DNA from 3 places in the Brevibacillus nigriterrae genome. Region 3 is predicted to be linked to each of the others. Evidence: riboswitches for the same ligand, from Rfam matches in the RefSeq annotation. Region 3 holds a riboswitch; each other region holds the start of a gene.
The links. Region 3 has a riboswitch for thiamine pyrophosphate ahead of ACPW7N_RS20965 (thiamine-binding protein). Riboswitches for the same ligand answer to the same signal wherever they lie in the genome.

Region 1 (5,955 bases), on a different contig from region 3:
ATCTACTGTATATGCCGACACGCCAAGAATTTTGTCGCCAATTCTCTGCCTCACTTCCTTGGCTGATTCGTCTTCCTGACCGACATGCACCCCATCAGCATCAAGGGCAATCGCCAAATCCACATCATCATTCACAATAAACGGAATGTTATGTTGCTTGCACACCTCCTGAAGCTTCTTCGCAAGATCGAATTTTGCTGCTCCAGCTAGTGCTGTATGGCCTTTTTCACGAAATTGAAACAGCGTGATTCCGCCTCGAATCGCCTCTTGAAGGACGAATACCGGGTCTTTTTCACAATTGTTACTGCCCATAATGAAGTAAAGAGACAGTTGTTTCCGCAAAGCTGCATTATTCATTTGCATGATGGTTTACCCCATTTACCCGTCTTCTGTTATATGCCCAATGATTGGTGGGTCCATGACCCAATCCAATACCCAATTCATCTTCAATCGCTGCTGAAATAAACTGCTTGGCTGTCATGACCGCTTCTGATACACTTCTGCCTTTCGCCAACTCTGCTGTGATTGCTGCGGCGAACGTACACCCTGTTCCATGGGTATGTCTAGTCGATACACGCTTGCTCTCGAAAGAAATGAATTCCTTCCCGTCGAACAAAAGGTCAATGACCGTTTCCTCATCATCGGCATGACCACCTTTCATAACCACGTGTCTTGCTCCCATCTCGAATAAGGAACGGGCTGCTTGCTTTCTTTTTTCCAGCGAGTCAATCGTTATAGCTGTCAACAATTCAGCTTCCGGGATATTCGGGGTAACGACCATAGCCAACGGCAGCAAGTGTTCTCTCAATGATTGAATTGCCTCCTGCTGCAACAGCGGAGATCCTCCTTTGGCAACCATGACAGGGTCAACAACAAGCTTGTTCCATCCGTATGTTTTCACTTGGTCGGCAACAGAACGGATAATCTCTCCACTGAACAACATCCCTGTCTTGACTGCATCGGTACCCATATCTTCACCGATGGCGATGATTTGCTTCTCCACGGCTTCGACTGGTAACGGATAGACTCCGTGCACACCCAACGTATTCTGTGCAGTAATCGCCGTTAATGCTGACATTCCGAATACTCCGAGCTCTTGAAAGGTTTTGAGATCCGCTTGAATGCCAGCACCTCCACCACTGTCCGATCCGGCAATTGTTAATGCCTTATATGGTTTCACCATCTTTTCCAACCTCATTTCTCCTTTGAAATTTAACCCACTTTCGATACGGAAGACATTTCAATGATATTGTCAGCATTTATCTTTGAAAGTTGATTCAAAAACTCAATTTGGAAGCTTCCCGGGCCGTTCTCTCCCTGGTTGCTCCATGCAATTTGTGCAGCCACTCCATAGCAGGCAAGTGCTGCCACTGCTCCACGAAGCTTATCCTCGGACACAGCAGCGAATGCGCCGATTACAGAGGTGAGCAGGCAGCCTGTTCCTGTCACTTTGGTAAGGATAGGATGGCCATTGTGTACGAGGTATGTTGTTTCCCCATCTGTAATCACATCATCTTTTCCTGTAATAACCACCATTGCTTGGAGTGCTTTCGCCGCTTTTTGCGCAAGGGCAACTACGTCTCCTGAACCTTCCCCTGCATCGACACCCTTGATTGCCCATGCTTCCCCAACTACGTTAGCAATTTCAGCCGCATTCCCTCTCACGATTGAAACCCGTACCTCTTTTACAATTCGTTGTGCAGTCTGTGTACGATAGGCAGTCGCTCCTGCTCCGACCGGGTCCAAAATGACTGGCACTCCATGCTGATTAGCCGACTTGCCAGCAATGATCATCGACTCGATTTCTGCATCGTTCAGTGTCCCTATATTTAAAACCAATGCCCCCGCAAGCTTCGCCATATCTGCAACTTCATGCTTAGAATAAGCCATGACAGGTGAAGCTCCCAACGCCAATAATCCATTGGCAGTAAAATTGGTTACCACAACGTTGGTAATATTATGTACCAAAGGATTTTGCGTACGAACCTTCTCTAACAATGCGCAGATTTCTTGATTTTTCATGGATAGACATTCCCCTCTACTCGTTTTTTGATTTGAACTCCGTTGGCAAGCCCGGGAGAAAAAATAAAAAAGCACTCTTGCGTAAGCAAAAGTGCACGATTGGTCACTAGCAACACTCCCTACGCTGGCATTACCCAACAGGTTCAAACGGTCAACAGCAGCTTAGCTGTAATCTCAGCCTGATTCCACAGGCACCCGAAGACTATTCAATTCTCTTATTAAAAGATTACCTTGAACCTTTTTTGAATGCAATATCCTCAGATGAACTCCGCAATAAATCTACAAACATTTCTACTGCTTTCGTTTGGAAATGGGACGCCAGGGTGATCATGGTAAATTGCCGAATGACGGGTTCAATAGTGGCCGGCAGTATCTGTAATGTCCCCAGTGTTACTTCTTTTCTGATCGCATCCTCGGAAAGCAGTGAAATGCCTAACCCCGCTTCCACTGACTCCTTAATGAGTTGTGTACTCCCGAACTCCATAAGATTTGCAGGCTGCAGGTTGTTTACAGCGAACATTCGATCTGTTGTATCACGGGTACCGGAGCCCATTTCCCGCACAATCCATCTCTCTTCTGCCAAGTCAGCAACTGTTACTGTATCTTTTGTTGCTAACGGATGTTCGGAGCTTGCCACTACCACCATTTCATCATCTGCAATTGGCTCGATGTACAGATTATCGTGATGGTATTTTCCTTCTATTACCCCTACATCAATTTCATGATTCAGCACGGATTCAGCTATCTCACGCGTATTTCCAATCTTAATAGACGGTTGGATGAGCGGATATCTCTTTTGCAAGCTGGCAATGACATGAGGAAGAATGTACTCTCCATAGGTGTAGCTCGCACCAATGGCAATTGTTCCACTCGCCACATGCAGCATGTCATCTACCAGATACTTCATTCGGTTGTAAGAGCTGATGATTTCCTTTGCATGATGGTAGACGATTTCTCCTGCTTTGGTCAGTCGGACAAATTTGTTGTTTCTCTCTAACAGTCGAGTGCCAAAAGAACGCTCTAATGCCTGAACATACTGGCTTACTGCAGGTTGTGTCATTAGTAGTTCTTCTGCCGCTCGAGAGAAGTTCTTTTTTTCTACGACAGTGACAAACACCAATAATTGTTGATCCATTGAACGTGACCACCTGCCAGCTTGAAGTAATATTTCTATTATACATGATTACTTATCGTAACGATTATAATGATTTATTTTCCTTATGATAAAGAACGTATTAATCTGAAAGTGTCTCCCATTCAAGAAAGAGAGTGAAACCGTCATGAAAGCATCTTTGCCATACAGCAAGTCACTACCCCAACCCCCCATTTCAGACAAGAAACTTCCCAGTAAACTCGCTCCTGGGGCTGCATTCGCAGGGGGAGTTCTCTTTACATTCTTGATTGCTCTTATCGGCTTCGGAATGACTCAACTGCCGATCGTCGGTCAGCTTGGACCCTTGGCATTTTCCATCCTGCTTGCTGTCATTTACCGTCAACTCTTCGGATACCCCCAAGCCTTACGCTCAGGCATCCAGTTTTCCTCCAAAAGGCTTTTGCGCATAGCTATCATTTTATACGGATTAAAGCTGAACGTAGATACCATCCTCCATCAAGGAACCGGCCTCATCCTGAGAGATATCGGCACCGTCGCTTTTTCCATTCTATTGATGCTTCTGCTGGCCAAATTACTAAAAGCCGATCGCACAACTTCATTGCTGCTTGGCGTCGGAACGGGTGTATGCGGCGCTGCTGCAATAGCCGTCATTTCTCCCATCATCAAATCAGAAGAAGGCGACACAGCAGTTAGCGTCGGTATTATCGCCTTTATCGGAACGATTTTTGCCATCGGATATACCCTTATTCTTCCGTTCCTTCCCATTACCGCCGAGCAATTCGGAATCTGGGTGGGAATCAGCCTGCATGAAGTTGCCCACGTCGCACTTGCCGGGGCAGCAGGCGGCGAGGATGCGCTCACACTCGCATTTCTAGCAAAACTAGGTCGAGTATTTCTCCTGATTCCTTTAAGCTTCCTCTTCTTATACTGGGTCAATAAAAAGCAACCATCCGCAAACAACCAGGCAAAAATCGAATATCCGTGGTTCCTGGCAGGATTCGTCTGCATGAGCTTCGTCGGCACCTATTTGCTGGGGAGCCATGTACCTGTATCAGACCAGCAGCTTTCCTTTATCAACAAAGCCACCACATTTATTTTAGCAATGGCGATGGTCGGCTTAGGGTTACAGGTAAACATCAAGGAATTACGCAGCAAAGCACTTCGCCCATTGGTTGCTGTCAGTATCACATCTCTCTTTCTCTCTGTTCTGACCTATATCACTTTATAAACATTCAGCCTGGTTCAACACCCCCAAAAAGAAGGGATTTTCCGACAATTACAAGAATACTCCTCCTTCGATTTCTTTTTCTGTTGATTTCGAAGGGGGAGTACTTTTTATGGGCACTTTTCAAAGTGGCGGATACTTTACTTCTTTTGCTTAATTAATTTTACTGACTATTCCCTTAATTGAAATATTTTCATATGACTCTCCAACAAAATGTGTTACTGTTAAACTAGTTAATTCTGCTATTCAATCTTCCTATTAACCAAGATTTGTTGAAAGAAGGGTCTATCTTGCCTATTTATCGATCCTTACTATTGATACTGATAAGAAACTATATCATTGGCTCGGCAATAGCAGTCTTATGTGTAGGTGGAGCACTGATTTTTACTACATTGCAGATAAAGAACTCTGAGCTATTCCATATCCTGCTCACAATCGTAATTTCACTACTTATCATGTTTATCCTGGAATATGCCATGTTCTCCAAACACCTGAAGCCAATTAAAACAGCTCTTTGTAGCACTAGTCCCAGCATGGATCATATTCGAATGGCCTTTTATCAGACACATAAATTACCGAATCTCTCTATTCAACGGATATTCGGCCCACACTTTCTTGGACTATCGATTCCGGCAATATCAATGACGATTTGGAACATCAATCAAGGCTTGCTGAGTCTTCCGTACTACTATGTAGGTCTGGCAACAGTAGGAGCATTCTTAATTGCTAGCATGCACGCCTTGATTGAGTTCTTTTTAACGACAGAAGCCATCAAGCCCATACTTGCCTACATTCAAAGCATGGCTCGCAACCTGCATGGATCTGACATTTCACTTGACGGAAAAGTGATCGTGACCATTCAACACAAGTTTCTATTAAGTGCTTTTTTGATTGGAACGGTTCCTCTTTTCCTGTTTAGCCTGGCAACTCAAATTCGGTTGCTGGAAGTTTCTCAAGAAATTAGTGCCAATTACTGGAGTTGGGCTGGTGTTATTTTACTGATTGGACTAGGCTTTTCTTCCCTTGGTGCATGGCTGCTCTCTCGTAACATCGAACAGCCCATTCGCCAGCTTTATGATGACATGGGCAAAGTGCAGGAAGGATCACTAGACGTACACGCACCCGATATTTATTCCGATGAATTCTCTCGATTGATAACCGGGTTCAATCACATGGTGCAAGGTTTACAAGAAAGAGAGATCATGAATAATCAGTTAATGGAAAGTTACTTCGCCACATTAGCGGCTGCACTTGATGCCCGAGATACCTATACTGCGGGTCATTCCTTTCGGGTAGCCAATTTTTCTGTGTGTATCGGACAGGCTGCTGGCCTTTCCACACAAGAGCTAAACCTGTTAAAGAAATCCGCTCTACTTCACGACATTGGTAAAATTGGTGTCCCTGATGACGTTCTGTTAAAAGACGGAAAACTATCAGATGAAGAATTTGCCCTGATTAAATATCATCCTGTTTTAGGGGAAAAAATCTTGCTACGCATTGAACCGCCAGATGCAATGGCCCCCCTCTTACCCGGTGTTCGCTCTCACCATGAACGGTTTGATGGCAAAGGCTATCCTGACGGTTTAGCAGGAGT
Region 2 (5,955 bases), on a different contig from region 3:
AACCGGACCTTGTGTAATTGTTGCGTTTGTTGTGCCGCCTTCCGCGTGAGCAGCAAATCCGCTTGCAATGGTAGCAATCCCTTCCGCATGAGAGCTGAAGCCATTCGCCAAGTTAGGCGCAAGATTACCAATTGGGTCAACACCACCCCCCTCTACATGAGAGGCAAAGCCGCTTGCGACATTTCCAACTCCTTCTGCATGAGCAGCATCGGCGCTCGCGATTGTTTGGAAGCCCTCCGCGTGAGAGGCCTCTCCGTTGGCCATCGTGATTTCACCTTCCGCATGAGATGCGTTGCCATTTGCTTGTGTAAGAAAACCCTCTGCATGAGAGGCAGCCCCATTTGCTATGGTATTGTTTCCTTCCGCCTCGGAACAAGGACCTATCGCGTTTTGATTGCAGCCATTTGCCATTTTAAAAATCATCCCTTTCATCCGTCGTGGAAGTTTTCGTGGTAGCCCTAATCTTAAGAAAGCGAAAAAAACTGTATAGATATTTATTGGGGAAGAGAGAAACCTAGTAAAAAGGAACGTGATACTAGGTTATAGCAATTCCAATAAATAACAATACAGTTTATGAAAGGGGGGGAAGTTTGCTTGTTCGATTGTCTACTATATTCACCCTTGTACAGAGATAAGCTTGTTCAATGAGCGTATCATTTATGTACACAAAAAAAGACCGCCATGAATGAACTAGAGTGCACCCCCTGCTGTTTTTCTCTATCTATAAATTTCGTTTCCCGCTTCCTTGAATTCATTCGACTTTCTCTTCAATCCTTCTTCAATAGCCTCCTGATCTCCAAACCCATGTTGTTTCGCATAATCACGAATGTCCTGAGTGATCCTCATACTGCAAAACTTTGGTCCACACATCGAGCAAAAATGTGCCGTTTTTGCTCCCTCAGCGGGCAGTGTTTCGTCATGATACTCCATTGCCCTTTCAGGATCTAATGATAAATTGAATTGATCCCTCCAACGGAATTCGAAACGAGCCTTGGACAGGGCATTATCTCTTTCTTGAGCTCCTGGATGTCCTTTTGCCAAATCTGCTGCGTGTGCCGCAATTTTATAGGCAATTACCCCTTCACGCACGTCATTCTTATTCGGCAGGCCAAGATGTTCTTTTGGAGTGACGTAACACAACATAGCAGTGCCAAACCACCCAATCATGGCGGCACCAATCGCTGATGTTATATGATCATACCCTGGAGCAATATCCGTAGTAAGTGGGCCAAGTGTATAGAATGGAGCTTCCTGACAGACCTCCATTTGTCTCTCCACATTTTCCTTAATCATGTGCATCGGAACATGCCCCGGACCTTCAATCATCACTTGCACATCATGTTTCCACGCAATTTGTGTAAGCTCACCCAACGTATCCAATTCTGCAAACTGCGCTTCATCGTTGGCATCGGCTATCGAACCTGGCCTTAGTCCATCTCCGAGAGAAACGGCGATATCATACGTTTTCAAGATTTCACATATTTCTTCAAAATGGGAATAAAGGAAATTTTCCTTGTGATGGGCAAGGCACCATGCCGCCATGATAGAACCGCCGCGAGATACAATCCCTGTAACACGCCTTGCAGTTAAAGGAATATAGCGTAAAAGCACGCCTGCGTGAATTGTAAAATAATCTACTCCCTGCTCTGCCTGTTCAATCAGCGTATCTCGGTAAATCTCCCAACTTAATTCCTCAGCTTTTCCACCGACTTTCTCTAATGCTTGATAGAGAGGCACAGTTCCAATCGGTACAGGAGAGTTGCGAATGATCCATTCACGAGTTGTATGAATGTTTTTACCTGTAGACAAGTCCATAATGGTATCAGCACCCCAACGTGTTGCCCATCTCATCTTCTCTACTTCTTCTTCGATCGATGACGCCACAGCGGAATTCCCGATATTTGCATTAATTTTCACCAAAAAGTTGCGTCCAATTATCATCGGTTCACTTTCAGGATGATTAATATTCGCAGGAATGATGGCTCGACCTGTTGCAACCTCATTGCGAACAAACTCCGGGGTTACATTTTCTCGAATGGCTATGTACTCCATTTCAGGAGTGATCATTCCTTTTTTTGCATAATGCATTTGTGTTACATTTGCACCTGCTTTGGCTCGCAATGGCTGACGATTCAAACCGGGAAATACATCTACTTGTTTAACGAATTCGTCTGCTTTATAACCGTTGTCCTCTGCTTTGATGAGTCTGCCCTCGTATTCTTCAACATCATTACGCTCAAGTATCCAATTTCGACGGTTTAATGGTAGACCTTGACGGATATCTGTCTTGATCTCTGCATCGGTATACGGGCCACTGCAATCATAAACTCTCACAGGCTCATTAAGTTGTTCGCTATCAGAAGCTAGAGTTGGGGTTAAGGCAATCTCACGCATTGGTACTCTGATATCCTCTCGTGAACCTTGAATGTACACTTTCTTGCTCCCTGGAAATGCTGAAACATCAGGAATTACTTCGCTACTTTGGTTTTTGCTTGCCATTTCATTTCCTCCTTAAAATGAATGTGAGCAAGCGGAGAAGCCATTTATGTACACAAAAAAAGACCGCCACGAAAAAGAAGCGGTCTTTGAATACACAAAGACAATAACTTTCCTCCGCTGGCATTACCCAGATCAGGTATTACGGTCGACAGCATATCGGCTATCCTCTCAGCCTGGCTTTACCAAGCTCCCGTTACTATTCAGTTGTCTTTTATATCCTATTACAAACTTGGTTTATGATTCAACCTGTTTTTTTTGAAAAGTAATCTTCGGAGAAATCCAGAAAGTTTACATAACATTTATTATGTTATCATTATCAAGTTCTATCCTAAAACAACATACCCATAATAGAGTACAAGTAACAAAGAAACAGCGAACAGCCCCCAGAAAAGTGAGACTGGCTTTCCTTTTTTGCCCCTTACCAGGATAAACTCAATAAAGAACAGAACCGCTATACCAAAAATCGATTTGACTACCGCCTGGCTGGCAAACTGATAAAGCGAGAGCATATGACCGCCAGTCGCTAGAACTAGCAGATAAAACAATCGCAAGATCATGTGTGTGATTTTTTGTGCTTTTTCCTTCCCTTGGACAAGCATGACATAACTGACTACAAACAAGAGTAAGGTGAGAAACCAGGTGGTTACGTGCATATGTATCATTTGTCTGCCTCCTTTCTTCCAACTTCTTCGTTGAACCGTTCTGTTTGGACGCGTATGTACAGAAGTTTTCGAATTATCATATAAGCATTTGCTTATTTCTTTTTTGCTATTTTTATCATACTTACATACTTATATCTGGTCAAGAGAACGGTGTAAGCAAAAAATACATTTTTACCAGCAACAGGATTGCTAGATGATTCGAAAATTGCTATTAATTTAGATAAGTAAAAATGTTTTTGTTGGAGGTTTAAATGGAACTTCTTTTCTATCAGTCAGAACATGATGATGTACTCAAAACATTTTCTCTCCCTGAAGAACAAGCGCAATTTACCGGCCTCCCTATCGAGGTACTTGATGTAACACTTGCTGATCCAAACCGACATGCGATCTGTATAATGGCGGAGGGTGTACCTGTTGGATTCTTTGTCCTGCATGAACGATCGGAAGAACCGCCAACCCAAAATCCAAATGCCCTTGTCCTCCGTGCCTTCTCTATCAACTATATTCATCAAGGTAAGGGCTATGCCAAAGCTGCAATGAAACTTCTACCTGACTTTGTAATGAGACATTTCCCTCACATAGATGAAGTAGTCCTCCGAGTGAATGAGAAAAATCACGCTGCAAAACAGTTATATGTTACCTACGGATTTCTCGACAACGGGTTAAAAGGTATGGGGCCGATCGGACCACAAAGTATTTTGCAAATGCCCATCTCTACAAGTAACAAGCAGTAACCAAACCAAAACCTTGCGAAAGTTTGTCTGATCGCAAGGTTTTTTTTATGTCCTTATGACACAGCCCAGTCAGGTTCACTCATTTGTTAGTTGGCTAATACAACTGCCCTCTGCTGATCCCAGCTAAGAAACACTTCTTCTCCTTGTGAAATGAATTCTTCTGTCGAGGCAGATTGAACCACAGACACCTCTTTGCCTGTGGGAAGAGTGACAATGGTTTTATAGACAGAACCGATAAAGACTCTTTCAGTAACACGTCCTACCAGGCACCGCACTCCCTCTTCGTGCTGCTTCTTGATGGTAACTTGTTCCGGACGAATCGATACGTACACGTCTTCCCGTTCATTTGTATTGAATTGACGCGGAAAGGTAAAACGAACCCCTTCGATGATTACTTCCTGTAGTTGCTCACTAGACGCAGCCACTTTTCCTGCCAACAGATTGGTCTCGCCTATGAAGTCTGCAACGAATCTCGTCCTAGGATGATTATAGATTTGATCGGGTGTATCGATTTGTTCAATTCGACCATTGTTCATCACAGCAATCCGATCAGACATGGTAAGTGCTTCTTCCTGATCGTGTGTCACATAAATAAAAGTAATACCCAGCTTCTGCTGCAAATGCTTCAATTCAAATTGCATTTGTTTGCGGAGTTTCAAATCCAGCGCTCCCAGTGGTTCGTCCAGCAAAAGCACCGTCGGATTATTGACGATAGCGCGGGCAACAGCCACCCGTTGTTGTTGTCCGCCTGAGAGCTCACGAGGTTTGCGTGTAGCAAAAGAATCCATCTGTACGATTCGCAAAGCATCTTGCACACGGCGATTGATCTCTTCTTTCGCCGTACCTTTCATCCGCAACCCATAGCCAATATTGTCACTGACATTCATGTGAGGAAACAACGCATAATTTTGAAAGACGGTATTAACGTCTCTCTTATTGGGAGGCAAGTTGGCTACATGCTTCCCTTCCAGCAAAATGTCTCCTGACGTGGGCTGCTCAAATCCGGCAATCATTCGAAGTGTCGTTGTTTTGCCGCACCCACTAGGTCCAAGCAAGGTCAAAAACTCACCCTTGTACACGTCAATATCCAAATCCTTTACAATCGGGGTGTCTCCAAACTGCTTGTTGACGCCAATCAAGCGAATCGTAACTTCTTTCGACATCCCTTCCCCCCCTATCCCTCTTTGCTGGTAAGCTTCGTTGAGATCACGATTAGTATTAGCGAACATAAAAAGACAAGTGTGGAGATTGCATTCACTTCAGGGGTGATCCCGTTCCTGGTCATTCCCCAAATCTGGATCGGCAACGTGTTGAATACACCATTCAAAAAGAAAGTGACCGGAATTTCATCCAGCGACAGTGTAAACGCAAGCAGTGCTGACCCTATCAAGGAGGTGCTGATATTCGGAAGGATGACGTGCCAAAACGTCTGAAAGCGGGTCGCCCCCAAATCGGCAGATGCCTCTTCAATCGTGCGGTCCATCCTTTTTAGCCGAGCAAACACCTGTGTCATGACGATGGCGATCAAAAACGTAGAGTGGCCGATAATGACGGCTAACATCGACTGTTTGATGCCGATTTCCTGGAAGAAACTGAGCATGGCCACACCAGTCAGAATCCCTGGCAAGATCAACGGGAGCAGCACAATTCGCTCGAAGATTTTTTTGCCTGGAAAATCAAAGCGATCCAGAGCAAATGCTGCTGGAACCCCCAGCAATATGGCGACGGTCGTACTGATCAGAGCGACCAGCACTGAATTTTTCAAGGATTCAATCAAAGCCTTGTTCTCTGCCATCACAATATACCATTTCAAAGAAAATTGGGTAATCGGAAAACTGTTAACACTGTCTGCATTAAAGGAATAAATCACAACAACGAACAGAGGAAGATAGATAAACGCAAGAACAAGCCCCGAGAAGAGTCCCAAACCTTTGGTAATCACATCCCAGCCACGGATCGTCATAGATCTCCCACCTACCTTTTTACCTGCGGAGAATCGAAAGCGGAGTAGCGTTTTTCCGATCGCCCAGTGAACTCGAGGATGGCAATGACCAGTACGA
Region 3 (5,955 bases):
TGAGGTATCGGTTCTGCTTCAGCCGCTCTCTGACCAATTCTATTAAATCTGACCGCAGTCGCATCCCTTGGGCAATTCCTTTTTCCCACTGCTCAAAAGCGATGTTTTCCAAGTGAGCCACCTGCGGATATGTCAGGACCCGAATAGTGCCATCGACGTTCTCGGTGAATATCATACAATCACCTGTTTGGACGAACTCGATGAAGTCATCCGAGATTCTTGCCAGAGCAACTGCTGTACCCCACAAAGCTTCTTTTTGGGACATGTCTATCTGCGCTTCTTCCATGGCGTCACGGAGCTTTCTATTTGCTACCTCCACTTCAGCAAGTAAATCTGGGAGGGTAGTCAGTTGCTCGAAGTGATCTTTTACAAGAGTAGAAGCTATTTCTCCCCCTTTGCGCTGATCGCTGCTTACATAAGGAATAAGTGAAGACACACCGTCCAATACCCCGTATAATGAAAGCGATGGATTACATACAATCGCATCCTCGTTACTGCTTCCTGTTCCTTTTACTGAAATTATTTTTATTGCTGACAAGTAGCACCCTCCCATTTTTCTATTAATTTAGAAAAATTGTATCACAACACACAATACTCACCAATCAGACATAATGGACAGCGAAAATTTTATCTCATGAAGGAGGCTTCCCATGATTTTGTACAGAAAAGCGACAATGGAGCATTTCAGTGAAGTCTTGCATTTTATCGCAGGATTGAATTGCCATCGGGAATTCAACAATCCGTGGCTCGGCTCCGATGAGGCAACCATTAAGGATCGACTCCAGTCCCTCCCGTATATTCCTTTCGAGGAAGCATTTTTCCTCGCCTTTGAGGAAGAAAGGTTGGTTGGCGTTCTAGGGTTTGCCGCTTTTCCTGAAACCGGGCAATTCCGGTTGCTCGGACCCTATGTCCAGCATGAGAACTGGAATGAAATCTCCCTTGCACTTTATCATCAGGTGCTTGAGACCATTCCCGATACTTACGCTACCTGCAGAGTGTCCATCGACAAACTAAACGCTCAATGTGCATCGTTGTTTCAAGAGCTTGGATTTGCAGAATACAATGCGGAAGCCCTTCTCTCTCTTGAATTGAGCCGTTACCAGCCACCCACACTTGAACCACTTTCATCCGATCTGACAATTACTCCTTATACTGATCAGTTTCAAGAGGCTTTTGACAAGCTGCATCCCAAAGAAGCCTACTTCAGCAGCAACGATATTATTAACCAGCTTTCGGAGACAAAAAAGATGTTTATTCTCTGCCGGGACGGGTCCGAACTCATTGGCTATACTTATGTGGAGGCAATCCCTGAGAATAGCACTGCCGAAATATGTTTCCTGCGTGTGGATGAGATCCATCGGAACAAACAGTATGGCACACACCTGATTGCCTACGTCATTCAGTGGGGCCAGGAATGCCAGGGAATTGAAAAGCTTGAATTGTCTGTTCGGATCGCCAATATCCATGCCCGCAGACTTTATGATCGTCTGAACTTTGATGAGACAGCAGTTTGTGTGAGTCTGGAAAAACAACGAGCCTAGAAAATGATTTACACCAGTTAACTGTAATCCTATAATGGTATTCAGAATTGCATAGCTTGGGGGAGCTGAGTGAGCTTGGCTGAGAGGGTACCCGCTAATGTACCGACCCGTAACCTGATCTGGGTAATGCCAGCGTAGGGAACACTCGACACAACGTATTATCGTGCTGTTTTCAAGGCTGTCCATACCGGACGGCCTTTTTTTGTGAAAAACGTCTCGACGTTTTCATAAAAGTGGATGTGACCGCTTGCGGTCAAACAAAACGGTCATGACCGTTTTGTCTGAGTTTTTCTATTGCGTAAGCTCACTGGAAAAGGGAGAAAATTTAGGAAAGGAGGCACAAATCATGCCTATCGTTAATCTTGGATTTCAGGTTTTGCCCAAAGTGGCTGACGGAAATTCCTACGCAGTCGTAGATAAAGCCATTGAAGTCGTGCAAGCGTCTGGTGTGAAGTATGAAGTGGGTGCAATGGAAACGGTAATGGAAGGTGAACTGGACCTTCTGATCGATATTGTCAAACGTGCACAGGAAGCATGCATTGCAGCAGGAGCTTCTGAGGTGATGACCCATATGAAAATCCACTATCGACCTGAAGGAGTTTCTATGGATGAGAAGCTTGAAAAGTACCGCTAAAATTTTTGCTTCCGGGTACTTGCCAGTCGGTCTGCTCCTTCTTTTGCTGATCGGCTGGGAGATCGGTGTTCAGGTCAGCAACGTGAAAGCCTGGATTCTGCCGGGGCCCATCCAAGTGTTTCGTTCCTTGTGGGAAGCGAGAGAACTCATTTGGCAGCACAGTCTTCAAACGCTATATGAGGCTCTATGGGGCTTTACTATTGCCATTCTCCTGGGGATAACAATCGCTACGCTGATGGATATGTCCTCCTATTTGCGCAAGGCAGTTTATCCATTGCTGGTCGTCTCCCAGACGATCCCGATCATCGCCATCGCTCCCCTGTTTTTCATCTGGTTTGGCTATGGCATCACACCCAAGATTGTGGTTGTGGCCCTCGTCTGTTTTTTCCCGATTACCGTTAATTTAGTGGACGGCTATCGCCTGGTTGACCAGGATATGATCCGCCTGCTCACTTCTATGGGAGCCGGACGGGGACAAATTTTTCGGATGGTCAAGCTTCCCGCCGCACTCCCCTTCTTTTTTTCCGGTTTACGAATTGCGGGAACTTACAGCATCATGGGAGCAGTCATCGGCGAATGGCTCGGGGCAAGCAAAGGACTAGGGATTTTGATGACTCGCTCATCACAATCATTCTTGACGGATCGGGTATTTGCCACGATCTTCACTATTTCGTTATTAAGTCTCGTCATTTTTGGATTCATTGAATTGCTAGGTAGAATCATCATGCCATGGAATCAGCAAAGAGAACGATCATGACCATTCCACGCATACGACAAAGGAGAACACACATGACTACAAAATCAAAGCGTTCCTTCTGGAAAACTCTCTCTACCCTTTCTCTCGCTCTTAGCTTCGTGGTAGCCGGATGCGGACAAACCACTCCAGGACCTGAAAAAGCGGCTCAACCCGATCAAGCAGGTCAGCCAGCAGCACAAGCGCCAGCCCAACCTCAAAAAGTGACCGTCATGCTCGACTGGTTCCCGAATACCAATCACACCGGATTATATGTAGCAAAAGATAAAGGCTTTTACAAAGAGCAGGGCCTTGAGGTAGACATCGTACAGCCTGGTGAAGGAACCGTTGCCAATCAACTGGTTGCGGCAGGCGAGGTAGATTTCGCCATCAGCTATCAGGAAGCCGTGACACAAGCGAGAGCAACCGATATCCCGCTCGTCTCCATCGCAGCGATTATTCAACATAACACATCTGCATTCGCTTCACTCAAAACGGCGAATATTCAATCACCGAAGGACTTTGAAGGAAAGCGCTACGGCGGCTGGGGGTCCCCGGTGGAAGAGGCAGTAATTAAAGCCGTGATGGACAAGGCAGGAGCCGATGCTTCCAAGGTACAAAATGTCACGCTAGGCGCAACCGATTTCTTCACTTCCATCGGCCGAGATGCTGATTTCGAGTGGATCTATTACGGCTGGGACGGCGTAGAAGCCAAGCGCAAGGGAATCGATCTGAATCTGTTGATGCTCAAGGACCTTGATCCAGCTCTTGACTACTACACCCCTGTAATTATTACGAATGAAAAAAATGTGGCAGAGAAGAAAGAGCTCGTGAAAAAGTTCATGACGGCTACAGCGAAAGGATACCAAACAGCGATCGAGAATCCTGGCGATGCTGCTGCGATTCTGATCAAGAATGCTCCTGAGTTGAATGCCGATCTGGTTAAGGCAAGTCAGGAATGGGTAAGCACGAAATATCAGGACGACGCAGCACAGTGGGGTATCCAAAAAGAAGAAGTATGGACCAACTATGCAAAATGGATGCACGACCGCAAATTAATCCCGAAAATGGTTGAGGCGAACAAGTCGTTCACAAACGAATTCTTGCCTGCCCCTTAATAAGTGGGTGAATGCATGAACCTTCTTGAACTTGATCGTATTACCAAATCATTCACCACTGCTGCAGAACCCGTGACTGCCATCAGTGATGCATCGCTTACTGTTGGTAAAGGCGAATTCGTCAGCCTGATCGGCCCAAGTGGTTGTGGCAAAAGCACGATCCTCGATATCGTAGCGGGGTTAACTTTACCGGATGAAGGCGTGGTCTCCATCAATGGGCAGGTCATTACGGGACAAAAAGGTCTGGTCGGTTATATGCCGCAAAAAGACGTCCTTTTTCCGTGGCGCACGATTCTGGATAACGTCATCGTTGGGCTCGAAGTACAAGGAATGAGGAAGGCAGAGGCTCGTGAGCAGGCGATCCAGCTCTTGCCCTTGTTTGGCCTTGAAAAGTTTGCCTCCAGTTATCCCGACTCCTTATCGGGTGGAATGAAGCAACGTGCCGCTTTCCTCCGAACCTTTTTGGCGAAAAAGGAATTGATGCTGCTTGATGAGCCATTCGGCAAACTGGATGCACTTACTCGCATGGAGATGCAGCAGTGGCTGCTTTCCATCTGGCAGACTTATCAGCACACCGTTCTGCTGGTGACCCATGATATCGACGAAGCCATCCTGTTGTCTGACCGGATTTATTTCTTGTCGCACAGACCAGGGCGGATCATCGCCGAAGTGGAGGTCTCTCTTCCCCGCCCACGCCTGCGGGACTCCAGGTTAACCCTTGATCCAACATTCATCGCCATCAAGAGACAGTTACTCGAATTGCTTGGCGCTGGCGACCAAACAAGTTAATTAGCAAAAAATAGGCCAGTCGAAACACGAAATGAGTGTTAGACTGGCTTTCGTTTCGTTTGTTACAATATTTACAAAAAAACAGAAGAGGTGAGTAGAATGGAAAATCCAATGACAGGCAACGTCCAATTGCGAGATGTACATAATGAAGACTTATCCATATTTTTTGAACAACAATTGGATATGGAAGCTAGTTATATGGCAGCTTTTGTATCCGAAAATCCGTCAGACAGGGATGTGTTTAATGCCCGTTGGACCAAGATTTTAGGCAACAACAGCTTCCAAAAAAAGACGATCCTCTTCAACGGGCAAGTTGCTGGCAACATCATGAGCCCTCTCTATGCTCGTGCTGTCAAAGACAATATGGCTTCCATCCGAGTCCTGCAAAAATGTGGTTTCAAAATTACCGGTACGAATAAGGGATTTGCCAACGCTCGGGGCGAAGAGGTTGAGGAAGTTATTTTGAGATTAGATTAGATGAGATTCGATGAAGTAGGGTCATTTTTACGATAATGTTCCGATAGGTAGGAGTTTTGCACAATGATTACAATGGAACCATTGCTGAAAGTTACAACTGCATTGAAAAAAGCTAATATAGATTATGCTATGGGTGGGAGTGGGCTGCTTTACAGTCTGGGGCTCGTCGATTCAGTGAGAGACTGGGATTTGACCACGGAAGCTCATCTCGCCAACGTGTTGGAGGCTCTTGGTCATTTACATTGTGAGCCTGCTCCCTGTGGTGACTATCCTTTTGCCAGCAGTTATCGTCTCAGTATTCATGCAGAAGAACCGCAAATCGATTTGTTCGGAAGCTTTACCATTCAGACCGAAGCAGGTTTGTGCAGACTTCCTTCGATCCCTTCTTCCATCTGGAACGGTATCGCAGTTGGAAGCCCAGAGGTGTGGTTCGTTGCTTATTCACTCATGAACCGCAAGGAAAAAGCAGCGAATTTATTTACTTATCTTCAAACAAACGGCTCGAATTCCAAAATAATTGCTTTATTATTAAATGAGCCTCTGCCTAGTTCCTTACGAATGACTCTCGAACAGCTTGCTTAGTGCTCAACAACATCAATTTGACTGATCTGAGCTTGATAATGCTCAAGAAGACTCGGGTGATATTCCTTCGATCCCTGCTGA

Region 1: linked by a shared signal. The riboswitch ahead of thiM (hydroxyethylthiazole kinase) and the one ahead of ACPW7N_RS20965 (thiamine-binding protein) in region 3 are both predicted to bind thiamine pyrophosphate.
Region 2: linked by a shared signal. The riboswitch ahead of thiC (phosphomethylpyrimidine synthase ThiC) and the one ahead of ACPW7N_RS20965 (thiamine-binding protein) in region 3 are both predicted to bind thiamine pyrophosphate.

What each region holds. Positions count from the first base shown of each region.
Region 1 covers NZ_JBNCMT010000010.1:100,645-106,599, forward strand. Annotated here, with positions in the region: gene thiE (thiamine phosphate synthase) at 1-366, opposite strand, end outside; gene thiD (bifunctional hydroxymethylpyrimidine kinase/phosphomethylpyrimidine kinase) at 350-1,183, opposite strand; gene thiM (hydroxyethylthiazole kinase) at 1,213-2,022, opposite strand; TPP riboswitch at 2,122-2,231, opposite strand; gene ACPW7N_RS09790 (LysR family transcriptional regulator) at 2,249-3,157, opposite strand; gene ACPW7N_RS09795 (YeiH family protein) at 3,303-4,364, shown strand; gene ACPW7N_RS09800 (HD domain-containing phosphohydrolase) at 4,652-5,955, shown strand, end outside.
Region 2 covers NZ_JBNCMT010000008.1:148,208-154,162, forward strand. Annotated here, with positions in the region: gene ACPW7N_RS08410 (peptidase G2 autoproteolytic cleavage domain-containing protein) at 1-411, opposite strand, end outside; gene thiC (phosphomethylpyrimidine synthase ThiC) at 718-2,499, opposite strand; TPP riboswitch at 2,592-2,703, opposite strand; gene ACPW7N_RS08420 (DUF1516 family protein) at 2,823-3,161, opposite strand; gene ACPW7N_RS08425 (GNAT family N-acetyltransferase) at 3,413-3,895, shown strand; gene ACPW7N_RS08430 (ABC transporter ATP-binding protein) at 3,982-5,058, opposite strand; gene ACPW7N_RS08435 (ABC transporter permease) at 5,070-5,858, opposite strand; gene ACPW7N_RS08440 (ABC transporter permease) at 5,870-5,955, opposite strand, start outside.
Region 3 covers NZ_JBNCMT010000033.1:47,081-53,035, forward strand. Annotated here, with positions in the region: gene ACPW7N_RS20955 (protein phosphatase 2C domain-containing protein) at 1-538, opposite strand, end outside; gene ACPW7N_RS20960 (GNAT family N-acetyltransferase) at 651-1,541, shown strand; TPP riboswitch at 1,590-1,699, shown strand; gene ACPW7N_RS20965 (thiamine-binding protein) at 1,888-2,175, shown strand; gene ACPW7N_RS20970 (ABC transporter permease) at 2,150-2,932, shown strand; gene ACPW7N_RS20975 (ABC transporter substrate-binding protein) at 2,965-4,026, shown strand; gene ACPW7N_RS20980 (ABC transporter ATP-binding protein) at 4,042-4,815, shown strand; gene ACPW7N_RS20985 (GNAT family N-acetyltransferase) at 4,915-5,292, shown strand; gene ACPW7N_RS20990 (hypothetical protein) at 5,356-5,874, shown strand; gene ACPW7N_RS20995 (SAP domain-containing protein) at 5,871-5,955, opposite strand, start outside.